3 regions of the Streptomyces sp. NPDC039424 genome follow, and region 2 is predicted to be linked to each of the others. Evidence: riboswitches for the same ligand, from Rfam matches in the RefSeq annotation. Region 2 holds a riboswitch; each other region holds the start of a gene.

Region 1 (7,460 bases), on a different contig from region 2:
CCGGCACCTCGAAGTCCACACCCCGCACGGTTGGTTCGGCCGCTCCCTCGTACGTCACGGAGACATCCTCGAAGCGGATCACGACGGCTCCTTGGGTACGACGAAGGCGGGCAACAGGGCGAGGAGTACGGCCGCCGCCGGCCAGAGCGGAAGCGTGGGCGCGATCAGCGGGACCACGCCGGGGTGCAGGGCGGCGGGGTCCTGTGCCGAGGCCAGGGCCAGCAGCGCGGCGACGGCCGCGCCGGACGCCGCGACCAGCCAGGCGCGCGTGTCCCAGGCGTCCGGGCGGTACCGGGTGCGCAGTGTGCGGCGCCCGCCCAGGCGCAGCCCCGCCAGCGCGGCGGCCACCCCGGTGAGCAGCACCGGCAGGCCGTATGTGCCGCCCTCGGCGGTGAGCAGCCCGTACGTTCCCGCGCACACCCCGAGCAGCCCGCCGAGGGTGAGGACGGCGGTGGTACGGCGGACCCGGGCCGGTACGTCGGCGCTGCGGCCGTACCCGCGCGCGTCCATCGCGGCGGCGAGGGCGACCGACCGCTCCAACGCGCCCTCCAGCACTGGCAGTCCGACCTGCAGCAGACCCCTGACACCCCGGTCCGGTCGGCCGCGCAGGCGGCGGGCGGCGCGCAGCCGCTGCACGTCGGCGACCAGGTTCGGCGCGAAGGTGAGGGCGACCACCACGGCCACGCCCGTCTCGTACAGCGCGCCGGGCAGGCACTTCAGCAGCCGGGCCGGGTTGGCCAGGGCGTTCGCCGCGCCCACGCAGATGAGCAGGGTGGCCAGCTTCAGACCGTCGTACAGCGCGAAGACCAGCGCCTCCGCCGTCACCCTGCCGCCCAGGCGGATGCCCTGCGCCCAGTGCGGGAGCGGGACTTCGGGGAGGGTGACGATCACGTGCGTGCCGGGGACGGGGGAGCCGAGCGCCACCGCGAAGACCAGGCGGACGAGGAGGACGGCCAGGGCGAGTCGGGCGAAGGCGGTGTAGGAGCGGGACCAGGGGGCGGCCGTGCGGTGGGTGGCGACCACGTAGCCCGCCGTCGCTATGAGGAGGGCGAGCAGGAGGGGGTTGGTGGTGCGGGTGGCCGCGGTGCCGAGGCCCATGGACCACAGCCACCAGGCGCCGGGGTGGACACCCGCGGCGCGCGGCGCCCTACGCATCCCGGCGCCGCCGTGCCTGCCACAGCGCGGCTCCGCCCAGCAGCACGACGGCACCCGCGCCTGCCAGCAGGCCCACCGACGGACCGTGCTCCGGGTCGTCCTTCGCCTGGGCCGGCGCCTGGTCCGGCGCCGGGCGGGACCTCCCCTCCGCCACCTGCTCCCCGCACCCCTTCTCCGGATACCCCGCGATCGCACACAGCAGTGCGTCGGCGTCGTACCGCAGCGGCCCCGCCACCGAGGCCAGCGCGTCGGCGGCGGTCCCGTCGGAGGAGATGACCGCACAGGCCGTCCGGCGGGCGGGCGGGGTCTCGCCCGACGGCGCGTCCGCGGACGTACCGAAGTCGAGCACGAGCGCCACCCGCTTCCGGCCCGCCCGCGCGGGCGAATCGGCGCAGATCGAGTCGAAGTCCGCCGTACCGCGCGGGCGCGTCGCGTCGGCGGAGTCCGCACTCACCGCGAAGCGGAAGCCCTGGACGTCGCCGTCGGAGGGCCGGGCGGTCGAGGGGCCCTGCGTGGCGTAGGTCCAGTGGCCGCCGGTGCGCTCCCAGAAGGACCAGTACCGGTAGCCGGTGGCCCGCGCCTGACCCGCGAGCCCCACGCAGAGGAGGGCCGCCAGGAGCAGCGCCCCGGCACGGCGGACGGCGGTCACGGCTGCCGCGTCCTCTTGCGTCCGCTGAGCAGGAAGCCGATCCCGATCCCGCCGACGAGGCCGGTGCCGATGATCCACCAGATGCTCACCCCGGAGCCGTCCTCGTCCTTCTCGTCCTGCGCGGCCTTCGCCTTGGCCGTCTGCGGCGCCGGTCCCGTCGCGCCCAGGGCCCGCACCAGGTCCGTACCGCCGAAGTCGCGCGGGTCGGCGCCCATCGCGTGCGCGGCGAAGATCAGCTCGGCGTAGGCGGCGGGCCCGCTCTGCTTCGCCCACGGCACGCCGTTCTTCTCCAGCCAGGCGTACGGCTTCTTCGCCTGCTTCGTCCAGCCCCGCGCGGCGAGGGCGACGACCGCGTCGGCGGTGTTGCCGTAGTCCGGCTGGTCCTTGGCACCCGCGAGGGCGGACTTGAGGTAGCCGGTGTCGTGCGTCGCGTCCGACAGGTACGCGGCGCCGTTGCGGGAGATGTCCTGCGGGGTGAGCTGCTTGCCGGAGTCGGCGCAGACGTAGCCCTCCTCCGGCGCCTTCCCGGCCTTCGTCACGAAGCCCTTGCCGAGCGCGCCCAGCACCCCGGCGGCCGTCGCGTCCGCGTTGCCCACCAGCCTGCCCTTCTTGTCCGGCTGGTAGGCGAGGGCGCCCCCGTCGTCCCCCTCGCAGGAGATGGACCACTTGGCCAGCAGTTCGGCCGGGGTCCTGCCCTCGGTGCGCAGCCGCAAGGGATCCTCGCCGGCCACCGCGAGCGCGCCGATGACCAGGGAGGTGGAGTTCGTGTCGCTGGGCGAGCCCGGCGTGTAACTCCAGCCGCCGTCCTTGTTCTGCATCATCTTCAGCCAGGTCACCGCCTTGCGGACCTCGCCGTCGTGCTCGCCGAGCGCCTTCAGCGCCTGCACGGCGACGGCCGTGCTGTTGGTGTCGGTCTGGGCGTTGGTCGCCGCACAGGTCTTGGCGGGGTCCGGCCGGTAGGCGGCGAACCCGCCGTCCGCGCACTGCTGCCCCACCAGCCAGTCGACGGCCTTCGCGGCCGGCCGGACGCCCACGGTGCGCTGGGCGAGCAGCGCGAGGGACTGCCGCCACACACCGTCGTACTTCGGGTCCGAGCTGCCGTACAGCCCCGACGGAAGTGCCGTCGACGGGGAGGGGGACGGGGACGCGGCGGTGGCGGGCGCTGCGGCGGCCATCACACCGATGGCGGCCAGAGCCGCTGCGCTGCGGCGGACGTTCATGGTCGGCGACTGCCTCTCCCTGAAGCGGAGCGCGGGCAGCACGGGACACCCCGGGCGGCTCGGCTCCGTAGACCTCGACGGTGCCGTGCGCGGCGGGCCGCCGACGCACGTGAGCCGGTCAACGTCCCGTACAGGGCAGTCCGGCTCACCGCCCAGGGCGGTTCACGGTTGCGGGCCAGCGCCGGAATTGCACCGGCTTCCCCCCGTACGGGTGTGATGACGACGCGGTCACTCTACCCGCCCGTAACCCTGAGACTGAGGGACGGCTGTGAGCCGAGGATCACAGCATCGGCCCCTAAGGTCGCGGCATGACACCGACGGGGAGACCGCTCGGCCCGGGGCGGTCGGCCGAGGTGTACGAGATCGACGCCTCCGCCGAGGGCGCGGTGAGCGGTGATGATGTACGCGCGCGAGCACGGCTACCCGGTGCCCCTCGCTGAGCCCGGCGGAGGCGGGCGCGGAACTCGCCCGCCCGCTGCGGCGTCTGCACGTCCTGCCCGCCCGGGACCCCGCCCACCCCTGCGCCCGCGTCCGGCCAACGCCGAGAACGGCCCGCCCGGCCGATGTGGCGTTCCAGGCCCCGCCCGGACCGGCGTGCGCAGAGGTAACGCCCCGGATGCTGCTCCCCCATAGGCAGCACCCGGGGCGGGACAAGGCGCACCCTCCGGCTTCGCTGAGCGGCCTCGGAGTGTGACCTTGCGTCATGATCCTGTCGTGTTCAGGCCTCAACTGTCAACGATTGCTGCCTAATTCCGCAGCTGATGTTGTCATGCCTTCTCGACCGGCGGGCGACCCGGTAGCCTCGCGTCAGCTCAGCCACGGAACCGACGACACGCCCAGGGGGGACTTCGGTGAGTGACGCCTACGCCCCGCTTGCCGGCGTGCTGGAGCGCCTCGGCGAGCTCACCGGGCGGCCGGGGGGCCGGCTGCCGGAGGTCCTGGACGTGGCCGACCTGTCGTACCGGACGGGGATACCCGCCGACGTGGTCGCCCGACTGCTCGCGGGCGGCGCCGCACCCGAGATCGGGCTGGACGAACGGGTCCGGCAGCGGCTCGACTTCATCCGCGAGACCCGGCGCCGGCCCGACGGCAAGCGCTACTCGCTGGACGAGCTGGCCAGGATCGCGGGAACGAGCCGGCAGTGGCTGAGCGTGTGGCGCAAGAGCGGTATGCCGAGCCTCGAACACGCCGACCGGCTGCGCCGGTTCTTCGGGCTGCCCGCCGGATACTTCACCGCGGACGAGCCCGAGGCACTGTACGAGGCCCTGCAACCGGTGCTCCAGAGCCTGGAGGCGGAGGCCGATCCGCTGCTGGTGCTGCGGGAGAGCGGGCTGGTGCGGCTGGCGATGCGCGCCCCGCGGATGAACGCCCGTCAGCTGGCCACGCTCGTCGACCTGGCTGAGATGATCATCAAGACCGAGGACGCTGACGCGGGCGCGGGCGGCCCGAAGGTTCGCGGGTGAGCCGCGTGCCGCACACCGCACACGAAGGACGATTAATGAGCCGGAAAAGATCGCCGAAGCGGTTCCTCGCCCAGCTCGTCCGTGACACCGCCGGCACACTGACACCGCCGACCGAGCCCGAGGCGTTCCTGCACGCCGTGTGCGACACGCTCAGCCCGCGGCTGGACCGGCCCGTCCGGCTGAAGTTCGTCGGCTTCCCGCCGGGGCTCGACGTCTCCGGGGTCACCTTCGCCAAGGACGACGAGTACATCGTCGTGGTGGAGGCCCGGGCACCCGGCGCGCACAAGTTCGTGATCGCCGGACACGAGATCGGCCACATCTACTACCAGACCCTGGACGTGCACTACCCGGCCGGCATGCCCGCCGCCGCCCGTCGGCTGCTCACCCAGGCCGACGAGGACATCCCCTGGGAGCGGGTGGTCGCCATGGCCACGCGGTCCCCGGCCGCCGCGACCGCCGAGGCCGAGTGGGAGGCCGAGCAGTGCGGGCTGCGGCTGGCGGCCAAGTTCTCCAAGGTCGTCGGCCCCCGGGCGGCGGCCGGCCGGATGACCCAGGACACCCTGACGGACCGTCTGTCGTCCTCGCTCGGCAACGTCGGCGGGCCGTGATGGGCTGGGACATAGCGGGCTCGTTCCTCGCCTACGCCGTTCCGGCCGTGCTGCTGGCCGTCGCCTTCGTGATCAAACTGCCGCTGCTCAGACGGGCGTGGCAGGACCCCATCCTGCGGGCGACGGCGCTGCTGCTCGGCATCGGAGCCGTCGTCTTCGCCTCCCTGCCGCCCGGCAACCTGCACCGCATCAACGAGCTCGCCGGAGTGCCCAACTTCGCCGGTCTCTGGGTCTACTCGCTGCTCACCGCCTACTGCGGCGCCTGCCTGTGGCTGATCATCACCTGGCGCGAGCCGCCGTCGGCCGTCCGGCGCCGGCGCACCCGCATGGTCTGGATCGCGTACGGCGTGATCATCGTCGGCCTGTGGGTGACCTTCCTGCTCGGCGACCACCATGTGGAGCGGCTGCGCGACCTGGACACCTACTACGCGAACACCCCGTGGATGCGCGAGTTCGCCATGCTCTACCTGGTCGCCCACATGGTGTCCGCGGTGGTCGCCGCGAGCATCCTGTGGGCCTGGTTCCAGGAGGTCCAGGACGCCTGGCTGCGCCGCGCGGTGGTGTTCCTACAGGTCGCCTACGCGCTCGGGTTCATCTTCGACGTCGCCAAGGTCGCCGCGATCGGCGCCCGCTGGAGCGGGCGGAACTGGGACTGGCTGTCGACGTACGTCGCGCCGCCGTTCGCCATCGCGGAGGCGATCCTGGTCGGGGTCGGGTTCATCGCCGGGCAGGCCGGCCCGCTCGCGGAGGAGCGCCGGCGGCTGTGGCGCACCCACCGGCGCCTGGAGCCGCTGTGGCAGGCGGTGCTGACGGTCACCGCGCCGTCCGCCCCGGCGACCGGCCGGGTCAGCGGCGCCGAACTCCAGCTCGAACTGCGCCGGGCCGCCATCAACGACGCCCTGCTCAAAGTCGCCCCGCACCTGAGCGGAACCCGGCGCGAGCGGGCCCGTCTGCAGGCCCTGGCCGCCGGTCACCCCGACCCCGTCGCGCGCGGCATCGCGGGCGCGGTGGACATCCTGGTCGCCGTGGACGCGCTGCGCTCCGCCGGTGAGGGCGGAGATCCGGGCCCGGAGTACGACGGTGACGGGCATTCCCCCGATGTCCCGGACAGCGAGCTGGAGTCGATCGCGCAGGCCCTGCGCCTTCACTCGTCGGCCATAGAAACGTTCCGCCGGCAGGCGGCCACCACAGAAGGTCTCACCCCACATGCCTGACAGACGGACCATCCATCGCCGTACCGCGATCGTCATCGGGGGCAGTACGGCCGGGATGCTGGCCGCCGCCGTGCTCTCCAGCCGGTTCAACGAGGTCACGGTGATCGAGAGCGACCGGCTGCCCGAGGGGCCCGAGCACCGCAAGGGCCTGCCCCAGGCACGCCACGCCCATCTGCTGTGGTCGGGGGGAGTGGCCGCGCTGGAGGAGCTGCTGCCGGGCGTCACCGGGGAGCTGGCCGGCAGGGGTGCCGGACTGATCGACGCGATGACCGACCTGGTCAGCAAGGCGCCCTCCGGGGAGTGGTTCCGGCGGTTCACCGACTCCCGCCACCACATGATCGTGTGCAGCCGCGACCTGCTGGACGCGGTGATCCGGGCGAACGTGCTGGGGCGGCGCCGGATCACCCTGCTCGACGGGACGAGGGTGGGCGGCCTGGTCGGCGACCGGGACCGGGTGACGGGCGTGCGCATACCGAACGGGCCCGCGGGCGGGGCGATCACCCTGCACGCGGACCTGGTGATCGACGCGAGCGGACGTGCCTCGCAGGCGCACAGGTGGCTGGAGGCGCTGGGCCTCGCCCCGGTGGCGGAGCGCGTGGTCGACGCGGGTGTCGCCTACGCCAGCCGCGTCTACCGAGCCCCCGGCTCCACCGCGTCCCGGCGCTTCCCGGTCGTCAACGTCCAGGCGGACCCGCGCCAGACCCCCGGCAGGGGCGGGATCATCGTCCCGATCGAGGACGACCGCTGGCTGGTCACCCTCTCCGGCACCCGGGGCGGCGAGCCCTCCGCCGACCCCGACGCGTTCGAGGAGTTCGCCCTCACCGGCCTCCGGGACCCGGTCGTCGGCCGTCTGATCTCCCAGGCCAAACCCTTGACGGACCCGGTCACCACCCGCAGCACCGCCAACCGCCGCCGCTACTACGAGAACGCCGAGGCCTGGCCCGACGGCTTCGCCGTCCTCGGGGACGCCGTCGCCGGGTACAACCCCGTCTACGGTCACGGTCTCTCGGTCGCCGCGCAGAGCGTGATCGCCCTGCGCCGGGTCCTCGACCGCCACGGCCCCACGGCCCCGGGCACCGCCCGCCGCGTCCAGCGCGCCGTGGCCGGCCCGGTCGGCAACGCCTGGGACCTCGCGGTCGGCCAGGACGCCT
Region 2 (7,460 bases):
ACGAGGGGCCGCCGGTCGTCCACGGCAGCGGCACCCGGCAGCCGTCGCGGCCCTTGCGGACGTGGCCGGTCTGTTCCCAGATCGGGTCCTGGAGGACCTCGGTGGGCAGGTCGGCCACCTCCGGCAGACCGAGTTCCTCGCCCTGGTAGACGTAGGCGGATCCGGGCAGCGCCAGCATGAGCAGGGTCGCCGCCCTGGCCCGGCGCAGGCCCGCCGCCTCGTCGACGCTCGGCGCGTTGCCGCCGGACAGCAGCCAGGCGTTGTCGTCGGTGCCGGGCGGGAGCACCAGGCGGGAGGCGTGGCGTACGACATCGTGGTTGGAGAGCACCCAGGTGGCCGACGCTCCCACCGTGCGGGCGGTGCGCAAGGAGTCCGTGATGACCCGGCGCAGTTCGTCCGCGTCCCAGCCCGCTTGCAGGTACTCGAAGTTGAACGCCTGGCCCAGTTCGTCCGGGCGGGCGTACAGCGCGCGGCGGGCATCCGGGACCCAGGCCTCGGCGACCGCCGTGCGGGGCGGGGCGTAGGCGTCGAAGACCTTGCGCCAGTCGCGGTAGACCTCGTGGACCTCGTCGCGGTCCCAGTAGGGGTGGCTGCCGGGCGACACGCGCAGCAGGGCCTCCTCGCCGGTCGGGCTCAGATCGCCGAGGTCGCGGAGCGGTTCGGTGAGGTCCTTGGCCAGGCCGTGGGCCACGTCGACGCGGAAGCCGTCCACACCCCGGTCGGACCAGAAGCGCAGGGTGGTGCGGAAGTCGGCGCGGACCTCCTCGTTGTCCCAGTTGAGGTCGGGCTGCTCGGGGGCGAACAGATGCAGGTACCACTGGCCGTCGGGGACCCGTTGCCAGGCGCTGCCGCCGAAGACCGACTGCCAGTCGGTGGGCGGGAGTTCGCCGTGCTCGCCCCGGCCGTCCCGGAAGACGTAGCGGTCGCGGGCCGGGGAGCCGGGTCCGGCGCGCAGGGCCTCCTGGAACCAGGGGTGCCGGCGCGAGGTGTGGTTGGGGACGATGTCGACGACGACCTTCAGGCCGAGGCGGTGGGCCTCGGCGACCATGGCGTCGAAGTCGTCCAGCGTGCCGAGGCGGGGGTCGACGTCCCGGTGGTCGGCGACGTCGTAGCCGCCGTCGGCGAGTTCGGAGGGGTAGAAGGGGCTCAGCCACAGGGCGTCGACGCCCAGCGCGGCGACGTGGTTCAGGCGTTCGGCGATGCCCCGGATGTCGCCGAGCCCGTCGCCGTCGGCGTCGGCGAAGCTGCGGGGGTAGACCTGGTAGATGACGGCCTGGCGCCACCAGTCGGGGTTCCTGGACGAAAGGTCGGTCACGTGGGCTCCCTTGGGGAAGGACGACAAGGGCATCCCTGTCCACATTGCCGGGAAAGCGAAACTTCACACCCTGCGGAGTAGATCATTCCCAGTGTGTCGAAGTTGTGATGAGGCATGAACTCCCCTTGCATCAGCGCAGGTTGACAGGGTTCAGCCGGTCGACCCACCATGTGCACACGCTGTGGCGCATCTGACCAATGGGCCCGGTGTTTCCTCTGCCTTCTCCTGCCTTCCCCCCTGCCTTCTCCGCATGGGAAGGTCTCAGATCCTGATGGGATACACATGTCCATAGCGAGACGTGTCACCACCCGCCGCCTGCTGGGGACGGGCGCCGCGACGCTCGCCCTCTGCGCGGCCTCCGTCGCCGCCGCCTCCGGCGCCTGGGCCCACGACGGCGGTGACGGCTGGAAGTCCGGCGGCACCTACAAGCCGGGCACCGGCGCGGGCACGGAGACCGGGACCGACCGCTGCCAGTTCTCGCTCGACGGCACCGGCTTCTACGACTCGGTCAAGGTCGACGACCAGAACCTCAAGCCCACCGAGGACGGCAAGGTCCACATCAAGGTCCGCACCGCCGGTGACGCCTCCACCTGCACCGCCTCGCTGGCCTCCTACCTCGCCCACGGTTCCTCCTTCGGCACCTCCGGCGAGCAGATCTTCGTGGACTTCGACTCCGTGACGGTGAAGCCGGGCCAGACCGAGTCCCTCGACATCGCGGTACCGGACGCGGGCTGCTTCGCGCAGATCGACCTCTATCGGGGCGCGGTCAAGTTCGACGGCGAGCTCGACGCCAAGGACGGGTTCGAGCACGGCGACCTGCCCAAGGGCCCGGACCACCCCGTCATCAAGGACAAGCTGATCGCGGCCTGGAACGGCGGTTCGAAGGACTGCACGTCCACCGAGACCGCCACGCCGACCCCGTCCGCCCCCGAGTCCGTCCCGGCCCAGCCCTCGACCCCGGCCGCGGAGACCGCCACCCCGACCCCGAGCGCCTCCGAGTCCACGCCCACCGAGTCGGCCACCCCGACCCCGTCCGCCTCGGAGTCCACCCCGGCCGCGGCCCCGACGCCCGACGGGGGCGGCGGCGACCTGGCCGAGACCGGTGGCGGCAGCGGCTCCGCCGTCATCGCCGCAGGCGCCGCCGTGCTCCTCGCGGGCGGCGCGGTGATCGTGGTCGCCACCAGGCGCAGGCGCACCGCCCGGGGCTGATGCCGTAAGCGGGTGTCAGCCGCCGTCCGCGGTGCAGTGCTTCAGCAGTCCTCGCACCTCGGTGTCCACCACCCGGTACCTGACCACCCGCCCCTCCTTCTCCCCCTCCACGACCCCCGCCGCCCGCAGCAGCCGCAAGGCCTGCGAGACGGCGGGGTCGTTCATTCCGGTCGCGATCGCCAGATCGGACACGGCCAGCGGGCCGGTGCGGTGCAGGGCCAGCAGCAGCGCGAGGCGCTTGGGGTCGGCGAGCAGGGCGAAACGGTCGGCCCACGTGCGCACATGGCCGGGCTCGCCGATCGCGGCGATGGCGTCGCAGACCCGGTGGCCGTCGATGGTGCGACGGTCCGCGCGGTCGGCAGGGACGAGATGCATGCCCTCATCCTCGCAGGCGCCGTTTTGTGATCTTCGATACCTGCGCAGGTACGCAGCTATGCAGGAAACCGCTCGCACCCCTACGGTGATCAGGCCGTGGTGCTCGGGAAGTCGATGCGATGTCGACGCGGCCCTCGCCACTGTGATCGGGGAGTTCCCGTCCCGTCCGGCACCCGCCGGGCCACTGGTCGTACGACCGGGAAGGCAGGGACGGCGGACGTACGACCCGTAAGCCAGGAGACCGGCCACGGCAGCTCACGAAGTGATCCACGAGGTGCTGGAGCGTGAACCGGATGGCCCTGCCCGAATCCACGTCGGCTTTCCGCTGGCGGCGCGAGGACACCCTCAAAACGGCAGGGCTGATGGCGGTGATCGTCGCCCTGCACGTCGTCGCGTTCGGGATCCTCTTCCTGCTCGTCGTCCCCGAGCACTACAAGGTCGGCACCAAGGCCTTCGGCATCGGCCTGGGCGTCACCGCCTACACCCTCGGCATGCGGCACGCCTTCGACGCCGACCACATCGCCGCGATCGACAACACCACCCGCAAGCTGATGGCGGACGGCAAGCGGCCGGTGTCGGTGGGCTTCTGGTTCGCGCTGGGGCACTCCAGCGTGGTCGTGCTGCTGGCCGCGCTGATCGCGGGCGGCACCCAGCTCGCCGGCAAGGTGATGAACGAGGGCTCTCGCACCCACCAGGTCCTCGGCTTCCTGGGTACGACGATCTCCGGCACCTTCCTCTACCTCATCGCCGCCCTCAACCTGGTCGCCCTGCTGGGCATCCTGCGCGTGTTCCGGGCGATGCGGGCGGGGACGTACGACGAGCGGGAGCTCGAACAGCACCTGGACTCCCGGGGGTTCATGAACCGGATCCTCGGCCGCCTCACCAAGTCCATCAGCCGGCCCGGGCAGATGTTCCCGCTCGGGTTCCTCTTCGGGCTCGGCTTCGACACCGCCACCGAGGTCACGCTGATGGTGATGGCCGGCTCGGGTGCGGCGGCCGGGCTGCCCTGGTACGCGATCCTGTGCCTGCCGCTCCTGTTCGCCGCCGGTATGAGCCTGTTCGACACGCTCGACGGCACCTTCATGAACTTCGCCTACCAGTGGGCGTTCTCCAACCCCGTACGCAAGGTGTTCTACAACCTCACCATCACCGGCCTGTCCATCGCCGTCGCCTTCTTCATCGGCACGATCGAACTGGTCGGCGTCCTGCACGAGAAGCTCGACCTGCGCGACGGCCTCACCGGCTGGATCGCCGGCCTGAACCTGGACAGCGTCGGCTATGTCATCGTCGGCCTGTTCGTCGTCGTGTGGGCGGCGGCGCTGGCGTACTGGCGGCTCGCGAAGGTGGAGGAGCGGTGGGCGGTACCGGCCCCCGCCTCCTCGGAGTGAGCCGCGTCTAGCGTTCGACCGTCTCCAGGTACAGCTTGACGAACCGGTCCACGTCCACGTCCAACGCCACGTCCACCAGGGGCTGTTCGCGGTGGCCCTCATGGATCTCGGACTCGCCGGGACGCGGGCGGCGGTCGACGATGGTCTGACCCCGGGTCGGGCCGGGGGCGAGGGAGACCTCGACGGGCAGCAGGCTGGTGGTGATGCCGGCCGGGTCGGCGACCGCGCAGACCGCGCCCGCGTCGCCCAGGCCGCCGGCTGCCTCCGCCTCGGTGGGGCCGCCCTGGGTGGTGGGCCGGTGCGCGAGCAGCTCGCCGGCCAGCCGGGTGCCGGGCTCTTCGCTCGCCCGCAGTCGCCGTACGTCGGTGCCGGGGACCACGACCCGCTGGAAGACGTCGAGGCCGTACATGGTGATCGGCACCCCGGCGGTCAGCAGGATCGCCGCCGCCTCCGGGTCGTGCCAGACGTTGAACTCGGCGACCGGCGTGGCGTTCCCGGTGGCCACGGCGCCGCCCATGAACACGATCCGCCCGATGTTGCGCGTCACCTCCGGGTGGGTGCGCAGCAGCAGGGCGATATTGGTGAGCGGGGCCGTCGGGATCAGGGTGACCGGACGCGGGGAGGCGAGGATCTCGCGCCGCAGCAGCGACACCGCGTCCAGGTCGACCGGCCTGCGGTTCGGGGCGGGCAGGCCGATGTCACCCATGCCGTCCCGGCCGTGCACATGCTCAGCCGGGCGAATGGCCTCGATCAACGGCCGCTCGGCCCCCCGGGCCACAGGGAGGTCCGGCGCACCGGCCCGCTCCAGCACGGTCAGCGTGTTCCGCACCACCTGGTCCACGCCCGTGTTCCCGGCGACACAGGTGACGGCCCGCAGGTCCAGCGCCGGATGCCGGACGGCGAACAGCAGGGCCAGCGCGTCATCGACGCCGGTGTCACAGTCGATGATCACGGGAATGGCGGCAGCGTTCTGCTCGGTCACGACAAGTCTCCCTCCTGCGTCCCACGTCCCGACCCTATGCGCCCCTCACCCCGAGAGCACGACCCCACAGCGAGCAGATCGACGGGACACCGCGCCCGCCCCGGACCCGGGGGCGCCCTTCCGGCAGGCCTACCGCCACCAGACCACCAGACCAGCGACCAGCCGGGCCCCACCCCGTGCGCCCCTCACTCCCAGAGCGCGGTGCCGCGGGCAGCCACCCGGCCCGCGATGCGGTCGAGGAGGTCGTCGACGGGGACGGGGCCCGGGCGGTGTCCGTTGCGGAGGCGTACGGCTGCCTGGGAGGTGTCGGCCTCGCGTTGGCCGATGACCGCCTGGTACGGGACCAGGCGTGCGGCGCGGATGCGGGCGCCCAGGGTGCCCTGGTCCGGGGTGGCGAGTTCCGCGCGCAGGCCTCGGGCGAGCGCATCCCGCACCACGGCCTCCGCCTGGGCGTACTGCGCTTCAGCGACCGGCAGCACGACCAGTTGCACCGGGGCCAGCCAGGCCGGGAAGGCGCCGCCGTGCTCCTCGATCAGATGCGCGACGGCGCGCTCCATGCTGCCGATGACGCTGCGGTGCACCATGACCGGGCGGTGCTTGGCGCCGTCGGCGCCGATGTAGTGCAGGTCGAAGCGTTCGGGCTGGTGGAAGTCGATCTGGACGGTGGAAAAGGTGGACTCGCGGCCGGCCGGGTCGGCGATCTGCACGTCGATCTTGGGGCCGTAGAAGGCCGCCTCGCCTTCGGCCTCCTCGTAGTCCAGGCCCGACTCGTCGAGGACCTCCCGCAGCATTGCGGTCGCCCGCCGCCACAGGGCCGGATCGGCGACGTACTTGCCGCCGTCGCCGGGCAGGGAGAGGCGGTGGCGGGCGGCGCGGATGCCGAGGTCCGCGTAGGCGCGGGCGATCAGGCCGAGGGCCGCGCGGGCCTCGTTCACGGCCTGGTCCAGGGTGCAGAAGATATGGGCGTCGTTGAGCTGGATGGAGCGCACCCGGGTCAGCCCGCCGAGCACACCCGACGGCTCGGAACGGTACATGGGCCCCAACTCGGCGAGACGCAGCGGCAGTTCACGGTAGCTGTGGGAGCGGGAACGGTAGATCAGCGCGTGGTGGGGACAGAGGCTTGGGCGCAGGACGACCTCCTCCGCACCGAGCCGCATGGGCGGGAACATGTCGTCGCTGTAGTGGTCCCAGTGGCCGGACAGCTCGTACAGCTCGCGTTTGCCGAGGACGGGCGAGTACACGTGCCGGTAGCCGGCGGCTCGCTCGGCCTCCCGTACGTACTCCTCCAGGGCGTGCCGTACGACGGCCCCGTCCGGGAGCCAGTACGGCAGCCCCGCGCCCATCAGGGGGTCGGTGTCGAACAGGTCCAGTTCACGGCCGAGCCGGCGGTGGTCGTGCATGGCGGTCTCCTCGCGATGGGACGGGCACGGGGGCGGGGCGAGGAACCGGGACGCACACACGCCGAAGCCCCGGGGCACTCGCCCCGGGGCTTCGGACTCAAGGTCACGTGTCAGCGCGCCGGGACGTTCTCCGGCGTCGTCGTGCTGTGGGGGAACGACTGGGCGCGCTGCATGGGAGGACGGTAACAGGGGGCGGTGGACGAGGACGACGGGTTTTCCGGCCCGCCGGCACCGGCATCGGCCCACCCTTCACCCGGACGGACCGGACCGCTGGTGAACCCCCGGAGGCAGTGGTGCCGTGAGTACATGTCCCGCCACTCCGCCGCCACCGCGCTCACCGCGGCCACGCTGCTCAGCGCCTCCGCCTGTCTGGCGAGCACACCGGACCAGGCCCGGGACCCGCTGGCCGCCACCTCCGCCGGGACCGAGGAGCAGGCGCCGGCCGCCCTCACCGACGCCCAGGCGCAGGCCGCCCTGATCAACGAGGCCGATCTCGGGGCGCCCTGGATGCAGTCCGAGGGCGCGGCGAGCTGGCGGGACGCGCTGCTGAAGGCGACGGCGAACGCCGCGCCCGACTGCCAGCGGCTGCTGGAGGCCCTGTACACCGAGGAACCGCTCGGTCCGCCGTCGGGCAGCCGGGCGGTGGCCCTCCTGGACGACGGCGACGACCAGTCCCAGCTGCGCTACCAGGTCGCCGGCCACCGTCCGGCGGACGTGGACCGCGCGCTGGCCTGGCTGCGGACGCTGCCGGGCACCTGCGGACAGTTCACGGCCGCGACCACCCGACTCGG
Region 3 (7,460 bases), on a different contig from region 2:
TCGCGGCCCGCTGCCTGCTGCGCGGCCAGTACATGGACGAGCGCGCCGAGCGGCTGTGCGTGGCCCTCGCAACCGTCTTCCGCGGCATGTACCGCCGGATGGTCGTGCCGCTCGGGCCGCTCTACCGGCTGCCGCTGCCGGCCAACCGGGAATTCAACCGGGCGCTGGCCGATTTGCATCTCCTGGTGGACGAGATCGTCACCGAACGCCGGGCATCTGGTCAAAGGCCGGACGATTTGCTGACGGCATTGCTGGAGGCGAAGGACGACAATGGCGACCCCATCGGGGAACAGGAGATCCACGACCAGGTGGTCGCGATACTCACCCCCGGAAGCGAAACAGTCGCCTCCACGATCATGTGGCTGCTCCAGCTGCTCGCCGCACATCCGGAACACGCCGCCAAGGTGCGCGCCGAGGTCGAATCCGTGACCGGCGGCCGGCCCGTTGGATTCGACGACGTGCGCAAGCTGACCCACACGAACAATGTCGTCGTCGAGGCCTTGCGTTTGCGCCCCGCCGTATGGATATTGACGCGCCGGGCGGTCAGCGACACCGAGCTCGGCGGCTATCGCATTCCGGCGGGAGCGGACCTCGTCTACAGCCCGTACGCGATCCAGCGCGACCCGCGTTCGTACGCCCACCACCTCGACTTCGACCCCGACCGCTGGCTGCCGGACCGGGTCAAGGACGTGCCCAAGTACGCGATGAGCCCGTTCAGCGTCGGCAACCGCAAGTGCCCCAGCGACCACTTCTCCATGGCCCAGCTGACCCTGGTCACGGCGGCGGTGTCGGCGAAGTACCGCTTCGAGGAGGTCAGCGGGTCGAACGACGCCACCCGGGTGGGCATCACGCTCCGCCCGCACCGTCTGCTGCTGCGGCCCGTGCCCTGGTGAGCGGGTGGGACGCCGCCACCGGGCGGCGTCCCACGGGCCATGAGCCGTCCGACCGGCTCAGAAGTCCTCGTCGAGGTCGACGGTGCCCTCCACCGCCACCTGGTACGCCGAGGGGCGCCGCTCGAAGAAGTTGGTCAGCTCCTGAACGCCCTGCAGCTCCATGAACGAGAAGGGGTTCTCCGAGCCGTACACCGGAGCGAAGCCGAGGCGCGTCAGACGCTGGTCGGCGACGCACTCCAGGTACTGCCGCATCGAGTCGGTGTTCATGCCGGGGAGGCCGTCACCGCACAGGTCGCGCGCGAACTGCAGCTCGGCCTCGACGGCCTCCCGCAGCATGTCGGTGACCTGCTGCTGGAGCTCCTCGTCGAAGAGGTCCGGCTCCTCCTTGCGGACGGTGTCGACCACCTCGAAGGCGAAGGACATGTGCATCGTCTCGTCCCGGAACACCCAGTTGGTGCCGGTCGCCAGGCCGTGCAGCAGACCCCGGCTGCGGAACCAGTAGACGTAAGCGAAGGCGCCGTAGAAGAACAGGCCCTCGATGCACGCGGCGAAGCAGATCAGGTTGAGCAGGAACCGGCGGCGGTCGGCCCTGGTCTCCAGCCGCTCGATCTTCTCCACCGAGTCCATCCACTTGAAGCAGAACTCGGCCTTCTCGCGGATGGAGGGGATGTTCTCGACGGCCGCGAAGGCCGCCGCCCGGTCGTCCGGGTCGGGGAGGTAGGTGTCCAGGAGCGTCAGATAGAACTGGACGTGCACGGCCTCCTCGAAGAGCTGGCGGGACAGGTACAGCCGCGCCTCGGGGGAGTTGATGTGCTTGTAGAGGGTCAGCACCAGGTTGTTCGCCACGATCGAGTCGCCCGTCGCGAAGAAGGCCACCAGGCGGCCGATCATGTGCTGTTCACCCTGCGACAGCTTGGCGAGGTCGGCGACGTCCGAGTGGAGGTCGACCTCCTCCACGGTCCAGGTGTTCTTGATGGCGTCCCGGTAGCGCTCGTAGAAGTCCGGGTAGCGCATGGGGCGCAGAGTCAGCTCGAAGCCCGGGTCGAGCAGGTTGGTGTTACGGGTGGATGTTGCGGTCGGCGCGGAGCGCCGTCCATCAGGGGTGGTGGTCGGGTGACGGGTGGGCATTACTGGCAGGCCTCGCAGGACTCGGGGTTTTCCAGGGAGCAGGCGACGGCGTCGGGGTCGGTGACCTGCTGGACGGGGATGGTCTTCTCGGGCTGGGCCTGCGCCTGGGCCGCGCGGGCGATACGGGTCGCCGGGCGGGAGCGCAGGTAGTACGTGGTCTTCAGCCCCTGCTTCCAGGCGTACGCGTACATCGAGGAGAGCTTGCCGATGGTCGGCGTCTCCAGGAACAGGTTCAGCGACTGGGCCTGGTCCAGGAACGGGGTCCGGGCCGCGGCCATGTCGATCAGTCCGCGCTGCGGGATCTCCCAGGCCGTGCGGTACAGCGCCCGTACGTCGGCCGGGATCCAGGCGAACTCCTGCACCGAGCCGTTCGAGTCGCGCAGCGCCTCACGGGTCCGGGCGTCCCACACGCCCAGCTCCTTGAGCTCCTTCACCAGGTAGGAGTTGACCTGGAGGAACTCACCGGACAGCGTCTCGCGCTTGAACAGGTTGGAGACCTGCGGCTCGATGCACTCGTACACCCCGGCGATCGAGGCGATGGTGGCGGTGGGGGCGATGGCCAGCAGCAGCGAGTTACGCATCCCGGTCGTCGCGATGCGCTCGCGCAGCGCCGCCCAGCGCTCCGGCCAGGTGAACTCGACGCCGTAGTGGTCCGGGTGCAGCACGCCCCTGGCCGTACGGGTCTTCTCCCAGGCCGGCAGCGGGCCGTTGCGCTCGGCGAGATCGGCGGAGGCCTCGTACGCGGCGAGCATGACGCGTTCGGCGATGCGCGTGGACAGCGCCTTGGCCTCGGCCGAGTCGAAGGGCAGGCGCAGCTTGAAGAAGACGTCCTGCAGACCCATCGCGCCGAGGCCGACCGGGCGCCAGCGGGCGTTGGAGCGGCCCGCCTGCTCGGTCGGGTAGAAGTTGATGTCGACGACCCGGTCGAGGAAGGTGACGGCGGTGCGGACGGTGGCGTCCAGCCGCTCCCAGTCGATGTCCTGGGCGGCCGGGTCGACGAACGCGCCGAGGTTGACCGACCCCAGGTTGCAGACCGCCGTCTCCCCGTCGTCGGTGACCTCCAGGATCTCCGTGCACAGGTTGGAGGAGTGGACGACGTGGCCCGGCTCGGCCGTCTGGTTGGCGGTGCGGTTGGCGGCGTCCTTGAAGGTCATCCAGCCGTTGCCGGTCTGCGCGAGGGTGCGCATCATCCGGCCGTACAGATCGCGGGCGGGGATGGTCTTCTTGGCGAGGCCCGCCGCCTCGGCCTTGCGGTAGGCGGCGTCGAACTCCTCGCCCCACAGGTCCACCAGCTCCGGCACGTCCGCCGGGGAGAACAGTGACCACTGCTCGTCGGCGTTGACGCGGCGCATGAACTCGTCGGGGATCCAGTGCGCGAGGTTGAGGTTGTGCGTACGGCGGGCGTCCTCGCCGGTGTTGTCGCGCAGCTCCAGGAACTCCTCGATGTCGGAGTGCCAGGTCTCCAGGTAGACCGCGGCGGCGCCCTTGCGCCGGCCGCCCTGGTTCACGGCGGCGACCGAGGCGTCGAGGGTCTTCAGGAACGGCACGATGCCGTTGGAGTGCCCGTTGGTGCCGCGGATGAGGGAACCGCGCGAACGGATCCGGCTGTACGACAGACCGATGCCGCCGGCGTGCTTCGAGAGCCGGGCGACCTGGTGGTAGCGGTCGTAGATGGAGTCCAGCTCGTCCTTGGGGGAGTCCAGGAGGTAGCAGGACGACATCTGGGGGTGCCGGGTGCCGGAGTTGAAGAGCGTGGGGGAGGAGGGCAGGTAGTCCAGGCGGCTCATCAGCTTGTAGAGCGCGGCGACCTCGTCCACCGAGCGGGAGGTGTCGTCCTCGGCGAGACCGGCGGCGACGCGCAGCATGAAGTGCTGGGGCGTCTCGACGACCTTGCGGGTGATCGGGTGCCGCAGGAGGTAGCGGCTGTGCAGGGTGCGCAGACCGAAGTAGCCGAAGCGGTCGTCGGCGCCGTCGTCGACCAGCGCGTCGAGGCGGGCCGCGTGCAGGCGCGCGAACTCGGCGGTCCGGTCGGCGATCAGGCCCTCGCGGTGGCCCACGGCGACGGACGAGGCGAAGGACGTCACGCCCTGGGAGGCGGCCTCGGCGCGGATGGTGAGGGTGAGCAGCCGGGCGGCCAGCCGAGAGTAGGCGGGGTCCTCGGAGATCAGGCCGGCCGCCGCCTCCGTGGCCAGCTCGCGCAGTTCCGCTTCGTCCGCGTGGGCGGACCGGCCGCGCAGTGCGGCGGCGGCGACCCGGCCGGGGTCGGCGTCCGGCAGGTCGGCGGTCAGCTCGGTCAGGGTCCGCAACAGCGCGGCACCGGGACCGTCGGACTCCACCGGGGCCGCCTCGGTCGCCTGGGTGGCTGAAGCCGGGTCGACTGGCGCGATGGTCACGTGAGGCACTCCCTCGCTCGGCGTGGGGCCTGGCGGAGGGCAGGGGGCAGCACGAGCGCACGCGGCGTCGCGTCCACCGGCCCACTCCACGAGGCCCGGACGTCATGGGCACCCGACCGGACGGCCGGGCGCGCTGTCGGCAGGTCCTCGGACTGACGCTCGACACCCGTATGCGGGCATACGGGCATGAGTACACCGTTGCGGGACAGTTCCGGATTCGCACCGGATTCCCCTGCGGCGACAGCGAGCATGAGCATACATCTAGTGCCGGGCTGCGGTGTCACCCCCAGATGTTGTGTTGCGTCGGCTTCATAGCGTCAACTCGTAGATGAGGAGAGTGATGTCGTCCAGGTGCCGGAGCGGGCTCCGGTCCCGCCCGGGCGAGCGGACGAGGCCGAGGCGTTCGCAGATGCGGTGGGCGGCGTGCGGGGCGCGTCGGGGTCCGCGTGGCCGGATCACGATGTCCGTGCGGCCGAGTGCGCGGGACGGGTACGACGACGGGCCGCCGGATTTCCCCGGCGGCCCGTCGCTCGCGTACGGCTCAGTGCGCGCTGCCCGCCGTGGCCGGCGGCAGTTCCACCTGGACACCCGGGTCGCCCGCGTCCGCCGTGTAGTCCTCCGGGCTGGTCTCGTCGACGCCCTCGGGGGCCTTGAGCGCCTTCAGGGCGAAGGTGAGGACCACCGCGACGGCCACGTTGAGCACGAACGCGGTCAGACCGATGTAGCCGATCTCGCCGATGCCCGGGATCTCCTTGGCGTTGCCGCCGAAGTGCTTTTGCGTCGGCGAGGAGATGCCGTACGCGGCGAGCGTGCCGTACACCATGCCGACCGCCCAGCCCGCGAGCAGCGCCCAGCGGTGGAACCAGCGGGTGAACAGGCCGCCGACCAGGGCCGGGAAGGTCTGCAGGATCCAGATGCCGCCGAGCAGCTGGAAGTTGATCGCGACCGTCTTGTCCATGGTCAGGACGAAGATCAGCGCGCCCACCTTCACCAGCAGCGACACGATCTTGGAGACCCGCGTCTCCTCCTTCGGCGTCGCGTCCGGCTTGATGAAGTCCTTGTAGATGTTGCGCGTGAAGAGGTTGGCCGCCGCGATCGACATGATCGCCGCCGGCACCAGCGCTCCGATGCCGATCGCCGCGAAGGCCACGCCCGCGAACCAGTCCGGGAACATGGTCTCGAACAGCTGCGGGATCGCCAGCTGGCCGTTGGTGACCTTCACCCCGGCCGCGATCGCCATGAAGCCGAGCAGCGCCAGCAGGCCCAGCATCAGTGAGTACAGCGGCAGGATCGTGGTGTTGCGGCGGATCACCTCACGGCTGCGCGAGGACAGGGTCGCGGTGATCGAGTGCGGGTACATGAACAGCGCCAGCGCCGAGCCCAGCGCCAGCGTGGCGTACGTCCACTGGCCCGTCGGGGCCGGCACCAGCCCGCCCGCGCCCGCTTCCGTGTACTTCGCGCCCGCCTTGGCGAAGATCTCGTCGAACCCGCCCAGCTTGATCGGGATGTAGATGATCGCCACGGCGATGACGATGTAGATCAGCGTGTCCTTGACGAACGCGATCAGCGCGGGCGCCCTGAGGCCCGACGAGTAGGTGTACGCCGCCAGCACACCGAAGGCGATCAGCAGCGGCAGGTCCTTCACGAACCAGTTGGTGTTCTCGCCGCCACCGACGCCCATCACGTCCAGCACCGCCTGGATGCCGACCAGTTGCAGCGCGATGTACGGCATTGTCGCCAGGATGCCGGTCACCGCCACCGCCAGCGACAGGCCCTTGGAGCCGAAGCGGCCCCGCACGAAGTCCGAGGTCGTCACATAGCCGTGCTTGTGCGAGACCGACCACAGGCGGGGCAGGAACGTGAAGATCAGCGGATAGACGAGGATGGTGTACGGCACCGCGAAGAAGCCGGCCGCGCCCGCCGCGTAGATCGCCGCCGGGACGGCGACGAAGGTGTACGCCGTGTACAGGTCGCCGCCGAGCAGGAACCAGGTGATCCAGGTCCCGAACGACCGCCCGCCCAGGCCCCATTCGTCGAGGCTGTGCTCGTCGTCGGCCCTGCGCCAGCGCGCGGCCAGGAAGCCCATGACCGTGACGGCCAGGAAGAAGAAGATGAAGACGCCGAGCGCGACGCCGTTCACGCCGTCCTTCATTCCGCCGCACCCCCCTTCGCGGCCTCGCGGGCACGCTGGTCACGCCGCCACAGCTGGTAGGCGATCATGGTCAGCGCGGTGGAGATCAGCACCCAGAGCATCTGGTACCAGTAGAAGAACGGAATGCCGATGAACGCGGGGTCCGCCTTGGCGTAGGAACCGACCCACAGCATCGCCACGAAGGGCGCGATCAGGCAGAGGGCGATGACGGCGCGCAGAGGCGTCACCACCGCCGGTCTCGTCGTATCCGGTGCGTTGGACATCTCTGTCGGCTCCGTCCCCTCGCTGATCACCTGTGTAATGCGCAGGCAATCTAGGCGACGGGCTCAGGGCAGTGGAAGACCCAGTCCGGATATCGGTATGTCGATTTCGGGGGCACCTTGTGAAGTTGTGAGGTTCCGCCGCGTAGGCGGCACCCCGCCTACTCCTGCGGCCGCTTCAGTCGCGCCACGAACTTGTACCGGTCCCCCCGGTACACCGACCGCACCCACTCCACCGGCTTGCCCTCCCGGTCCAGGGAGTGCCGGGAGAGCATCAGCATCGGCAGGCCCACGTCGGTGCCGAGCAGACCCGCCTCGCGCGGGGTGGCCAGCGAGGTCTCGATGGTCTCCTCGGCCTCGGCGAGGTGGACGTCGTAGACCTCGGCGAGCGCGGTGTAGAGCGAGGTGTACTTCACGAGGCTGCGTCTGAGAGCCGGGAAGCGCTTCGCGGACAGATGGGTGGTCTCGATCGCCATCGGCTCCCCGTTGGCCATGCGCAGCCGCTCGATGCGCAGCACCCGGCCGCCGGCGGTGATGTCGAGCAGCTCGGCGAGCCGGTCGTCGGCGGTGATGTAGCCGATGTCCAGCAGCTGCGAGGTCGGCTCCAGGCCCTGGGCCCGCATGTCCTCGGTGT

What was found. Region 2 has a riboswitch for cobalamin ahead of nicT (Nickel transporter NicT). Riboswitches for the same ligand answer to the same signal wherever they lie in the genome.
Region 1: linked by a shared signal. The riboswitch ahead of ACZ7L0_RS31260 (prenyltransferase/squalene oxidase repeat-containing protein) and the one ahead of nicT (Nickel transporter NicT) in region 2 are both predicted to bind cobalamin.
Region 3: linked by a shared signal. The riboswitch ahead of ACZ7L0_RS05200 (ribonucleoside-diphosphate reductase subunit alpha) and the one ahead of nicT (Nickel transporter NicT) in region 2 are both predicted to bind cobalamin.

The regions. Positions count from the first base shown of each region.
Region 1 is NZ_JBVKAI010000015.1:146,376-153,835, forward strand. Features, by position in the region: gene ACZ7L0_RS31245 (ABC transporter ATP-binding protein) at 1-82, opposite strand, end outside; gene ACZ7L0_RS31250 (CbiQ family ECF transporter T component) at 79-1,155, opposite strand; gene ACZ7L0_RS31255 (SCO2322 family protein) at 1,148-1,804, opposite strand; gene ACZ7L0_RS31260 (prenyltransferase/squalene oxidase repeat-containing protein) at 1,801-3,024, opposite strand; cobalamin riboswitch at 3,164-3,287, opposite strand; gene ACZ7L0_RS31265 (XRE family transcriptional regulator) at 3,876-4,487, shown strand; gene ACZ7L0_RS31270 (hypothetical protein) at 4,523-5,095, shown strand; gene ACZ7L0_RS31275 (MAB_1171c family putative transporter) at 5,095-6,309, shown strand; gene ACZ7L0_RS31280 (FAD-dependent oxidoreductase) at 6,302-7,460, shown strand, end outside.
Region 2 is NZ_JBVKAI010000005.1:354,913-362,372, reverse strand. Features, by position in the region: gene ACZ7L0_RS15970 (glycoside hydrolase family 13 protein) at 1-1,348, opposite strand, end outside; gene ACZ7L0_RS15965 (LAETG motif-containing sortase-dependent surface protein) at 1,598-2,524, shown strand; gene ACZ7L0_RS15960 (ArsR/SmtB family transcription factor) at 2,540-2,899, opposite strand; cobalamin riboswitch at 2,980-3,163, shown strand; gene nicT (Nickel transporter NicT) at 3,193-4,287, shown strand; gene ACZ7L0_RS15950 (nucleoside hydrolase) at 4,295-5,269, opposite strand; gene thrS (threonine--tRNA ligase) at 5,455-6,729, opposite strand; gene ACZ7L0_RS15940 (hypothetical protein) at 6,976-7,460, shown strand, end outside.
Region 3 is NZ_JBVKAI010000002.1:80,705-88,164, reverse strand. Features, by position in the region: gene ACZ7L0_RS05210 (bifunctional albaflavenone monooxygenase/terpene synthase) at 1-893, shown strand, start outside; gene ACZ7L0_RS05205 (ribonucleotide-diphosphate reductase subunit beta) at 951-2,021, opposite strand; gene ACZ7L0_RS05200 (ribonucleoside-diphosphate reductase subunit alpha) at 2,021-4,414, opposite strand; cobalamin riboswitch at 4,536-4,671, opposite strand; gene mctP (monocarboxylate uptake permease MctP) at 4,956-6,566, opposite strand; gene ACZ7L0_RS05190 (DUF3311 domain-containing protein) at 6,563-6,829, opposite strand; gene ACZ7L0_RS05185 (GntR family transcriptional regulator) at 6,988-7,460, opposite strand, start outside.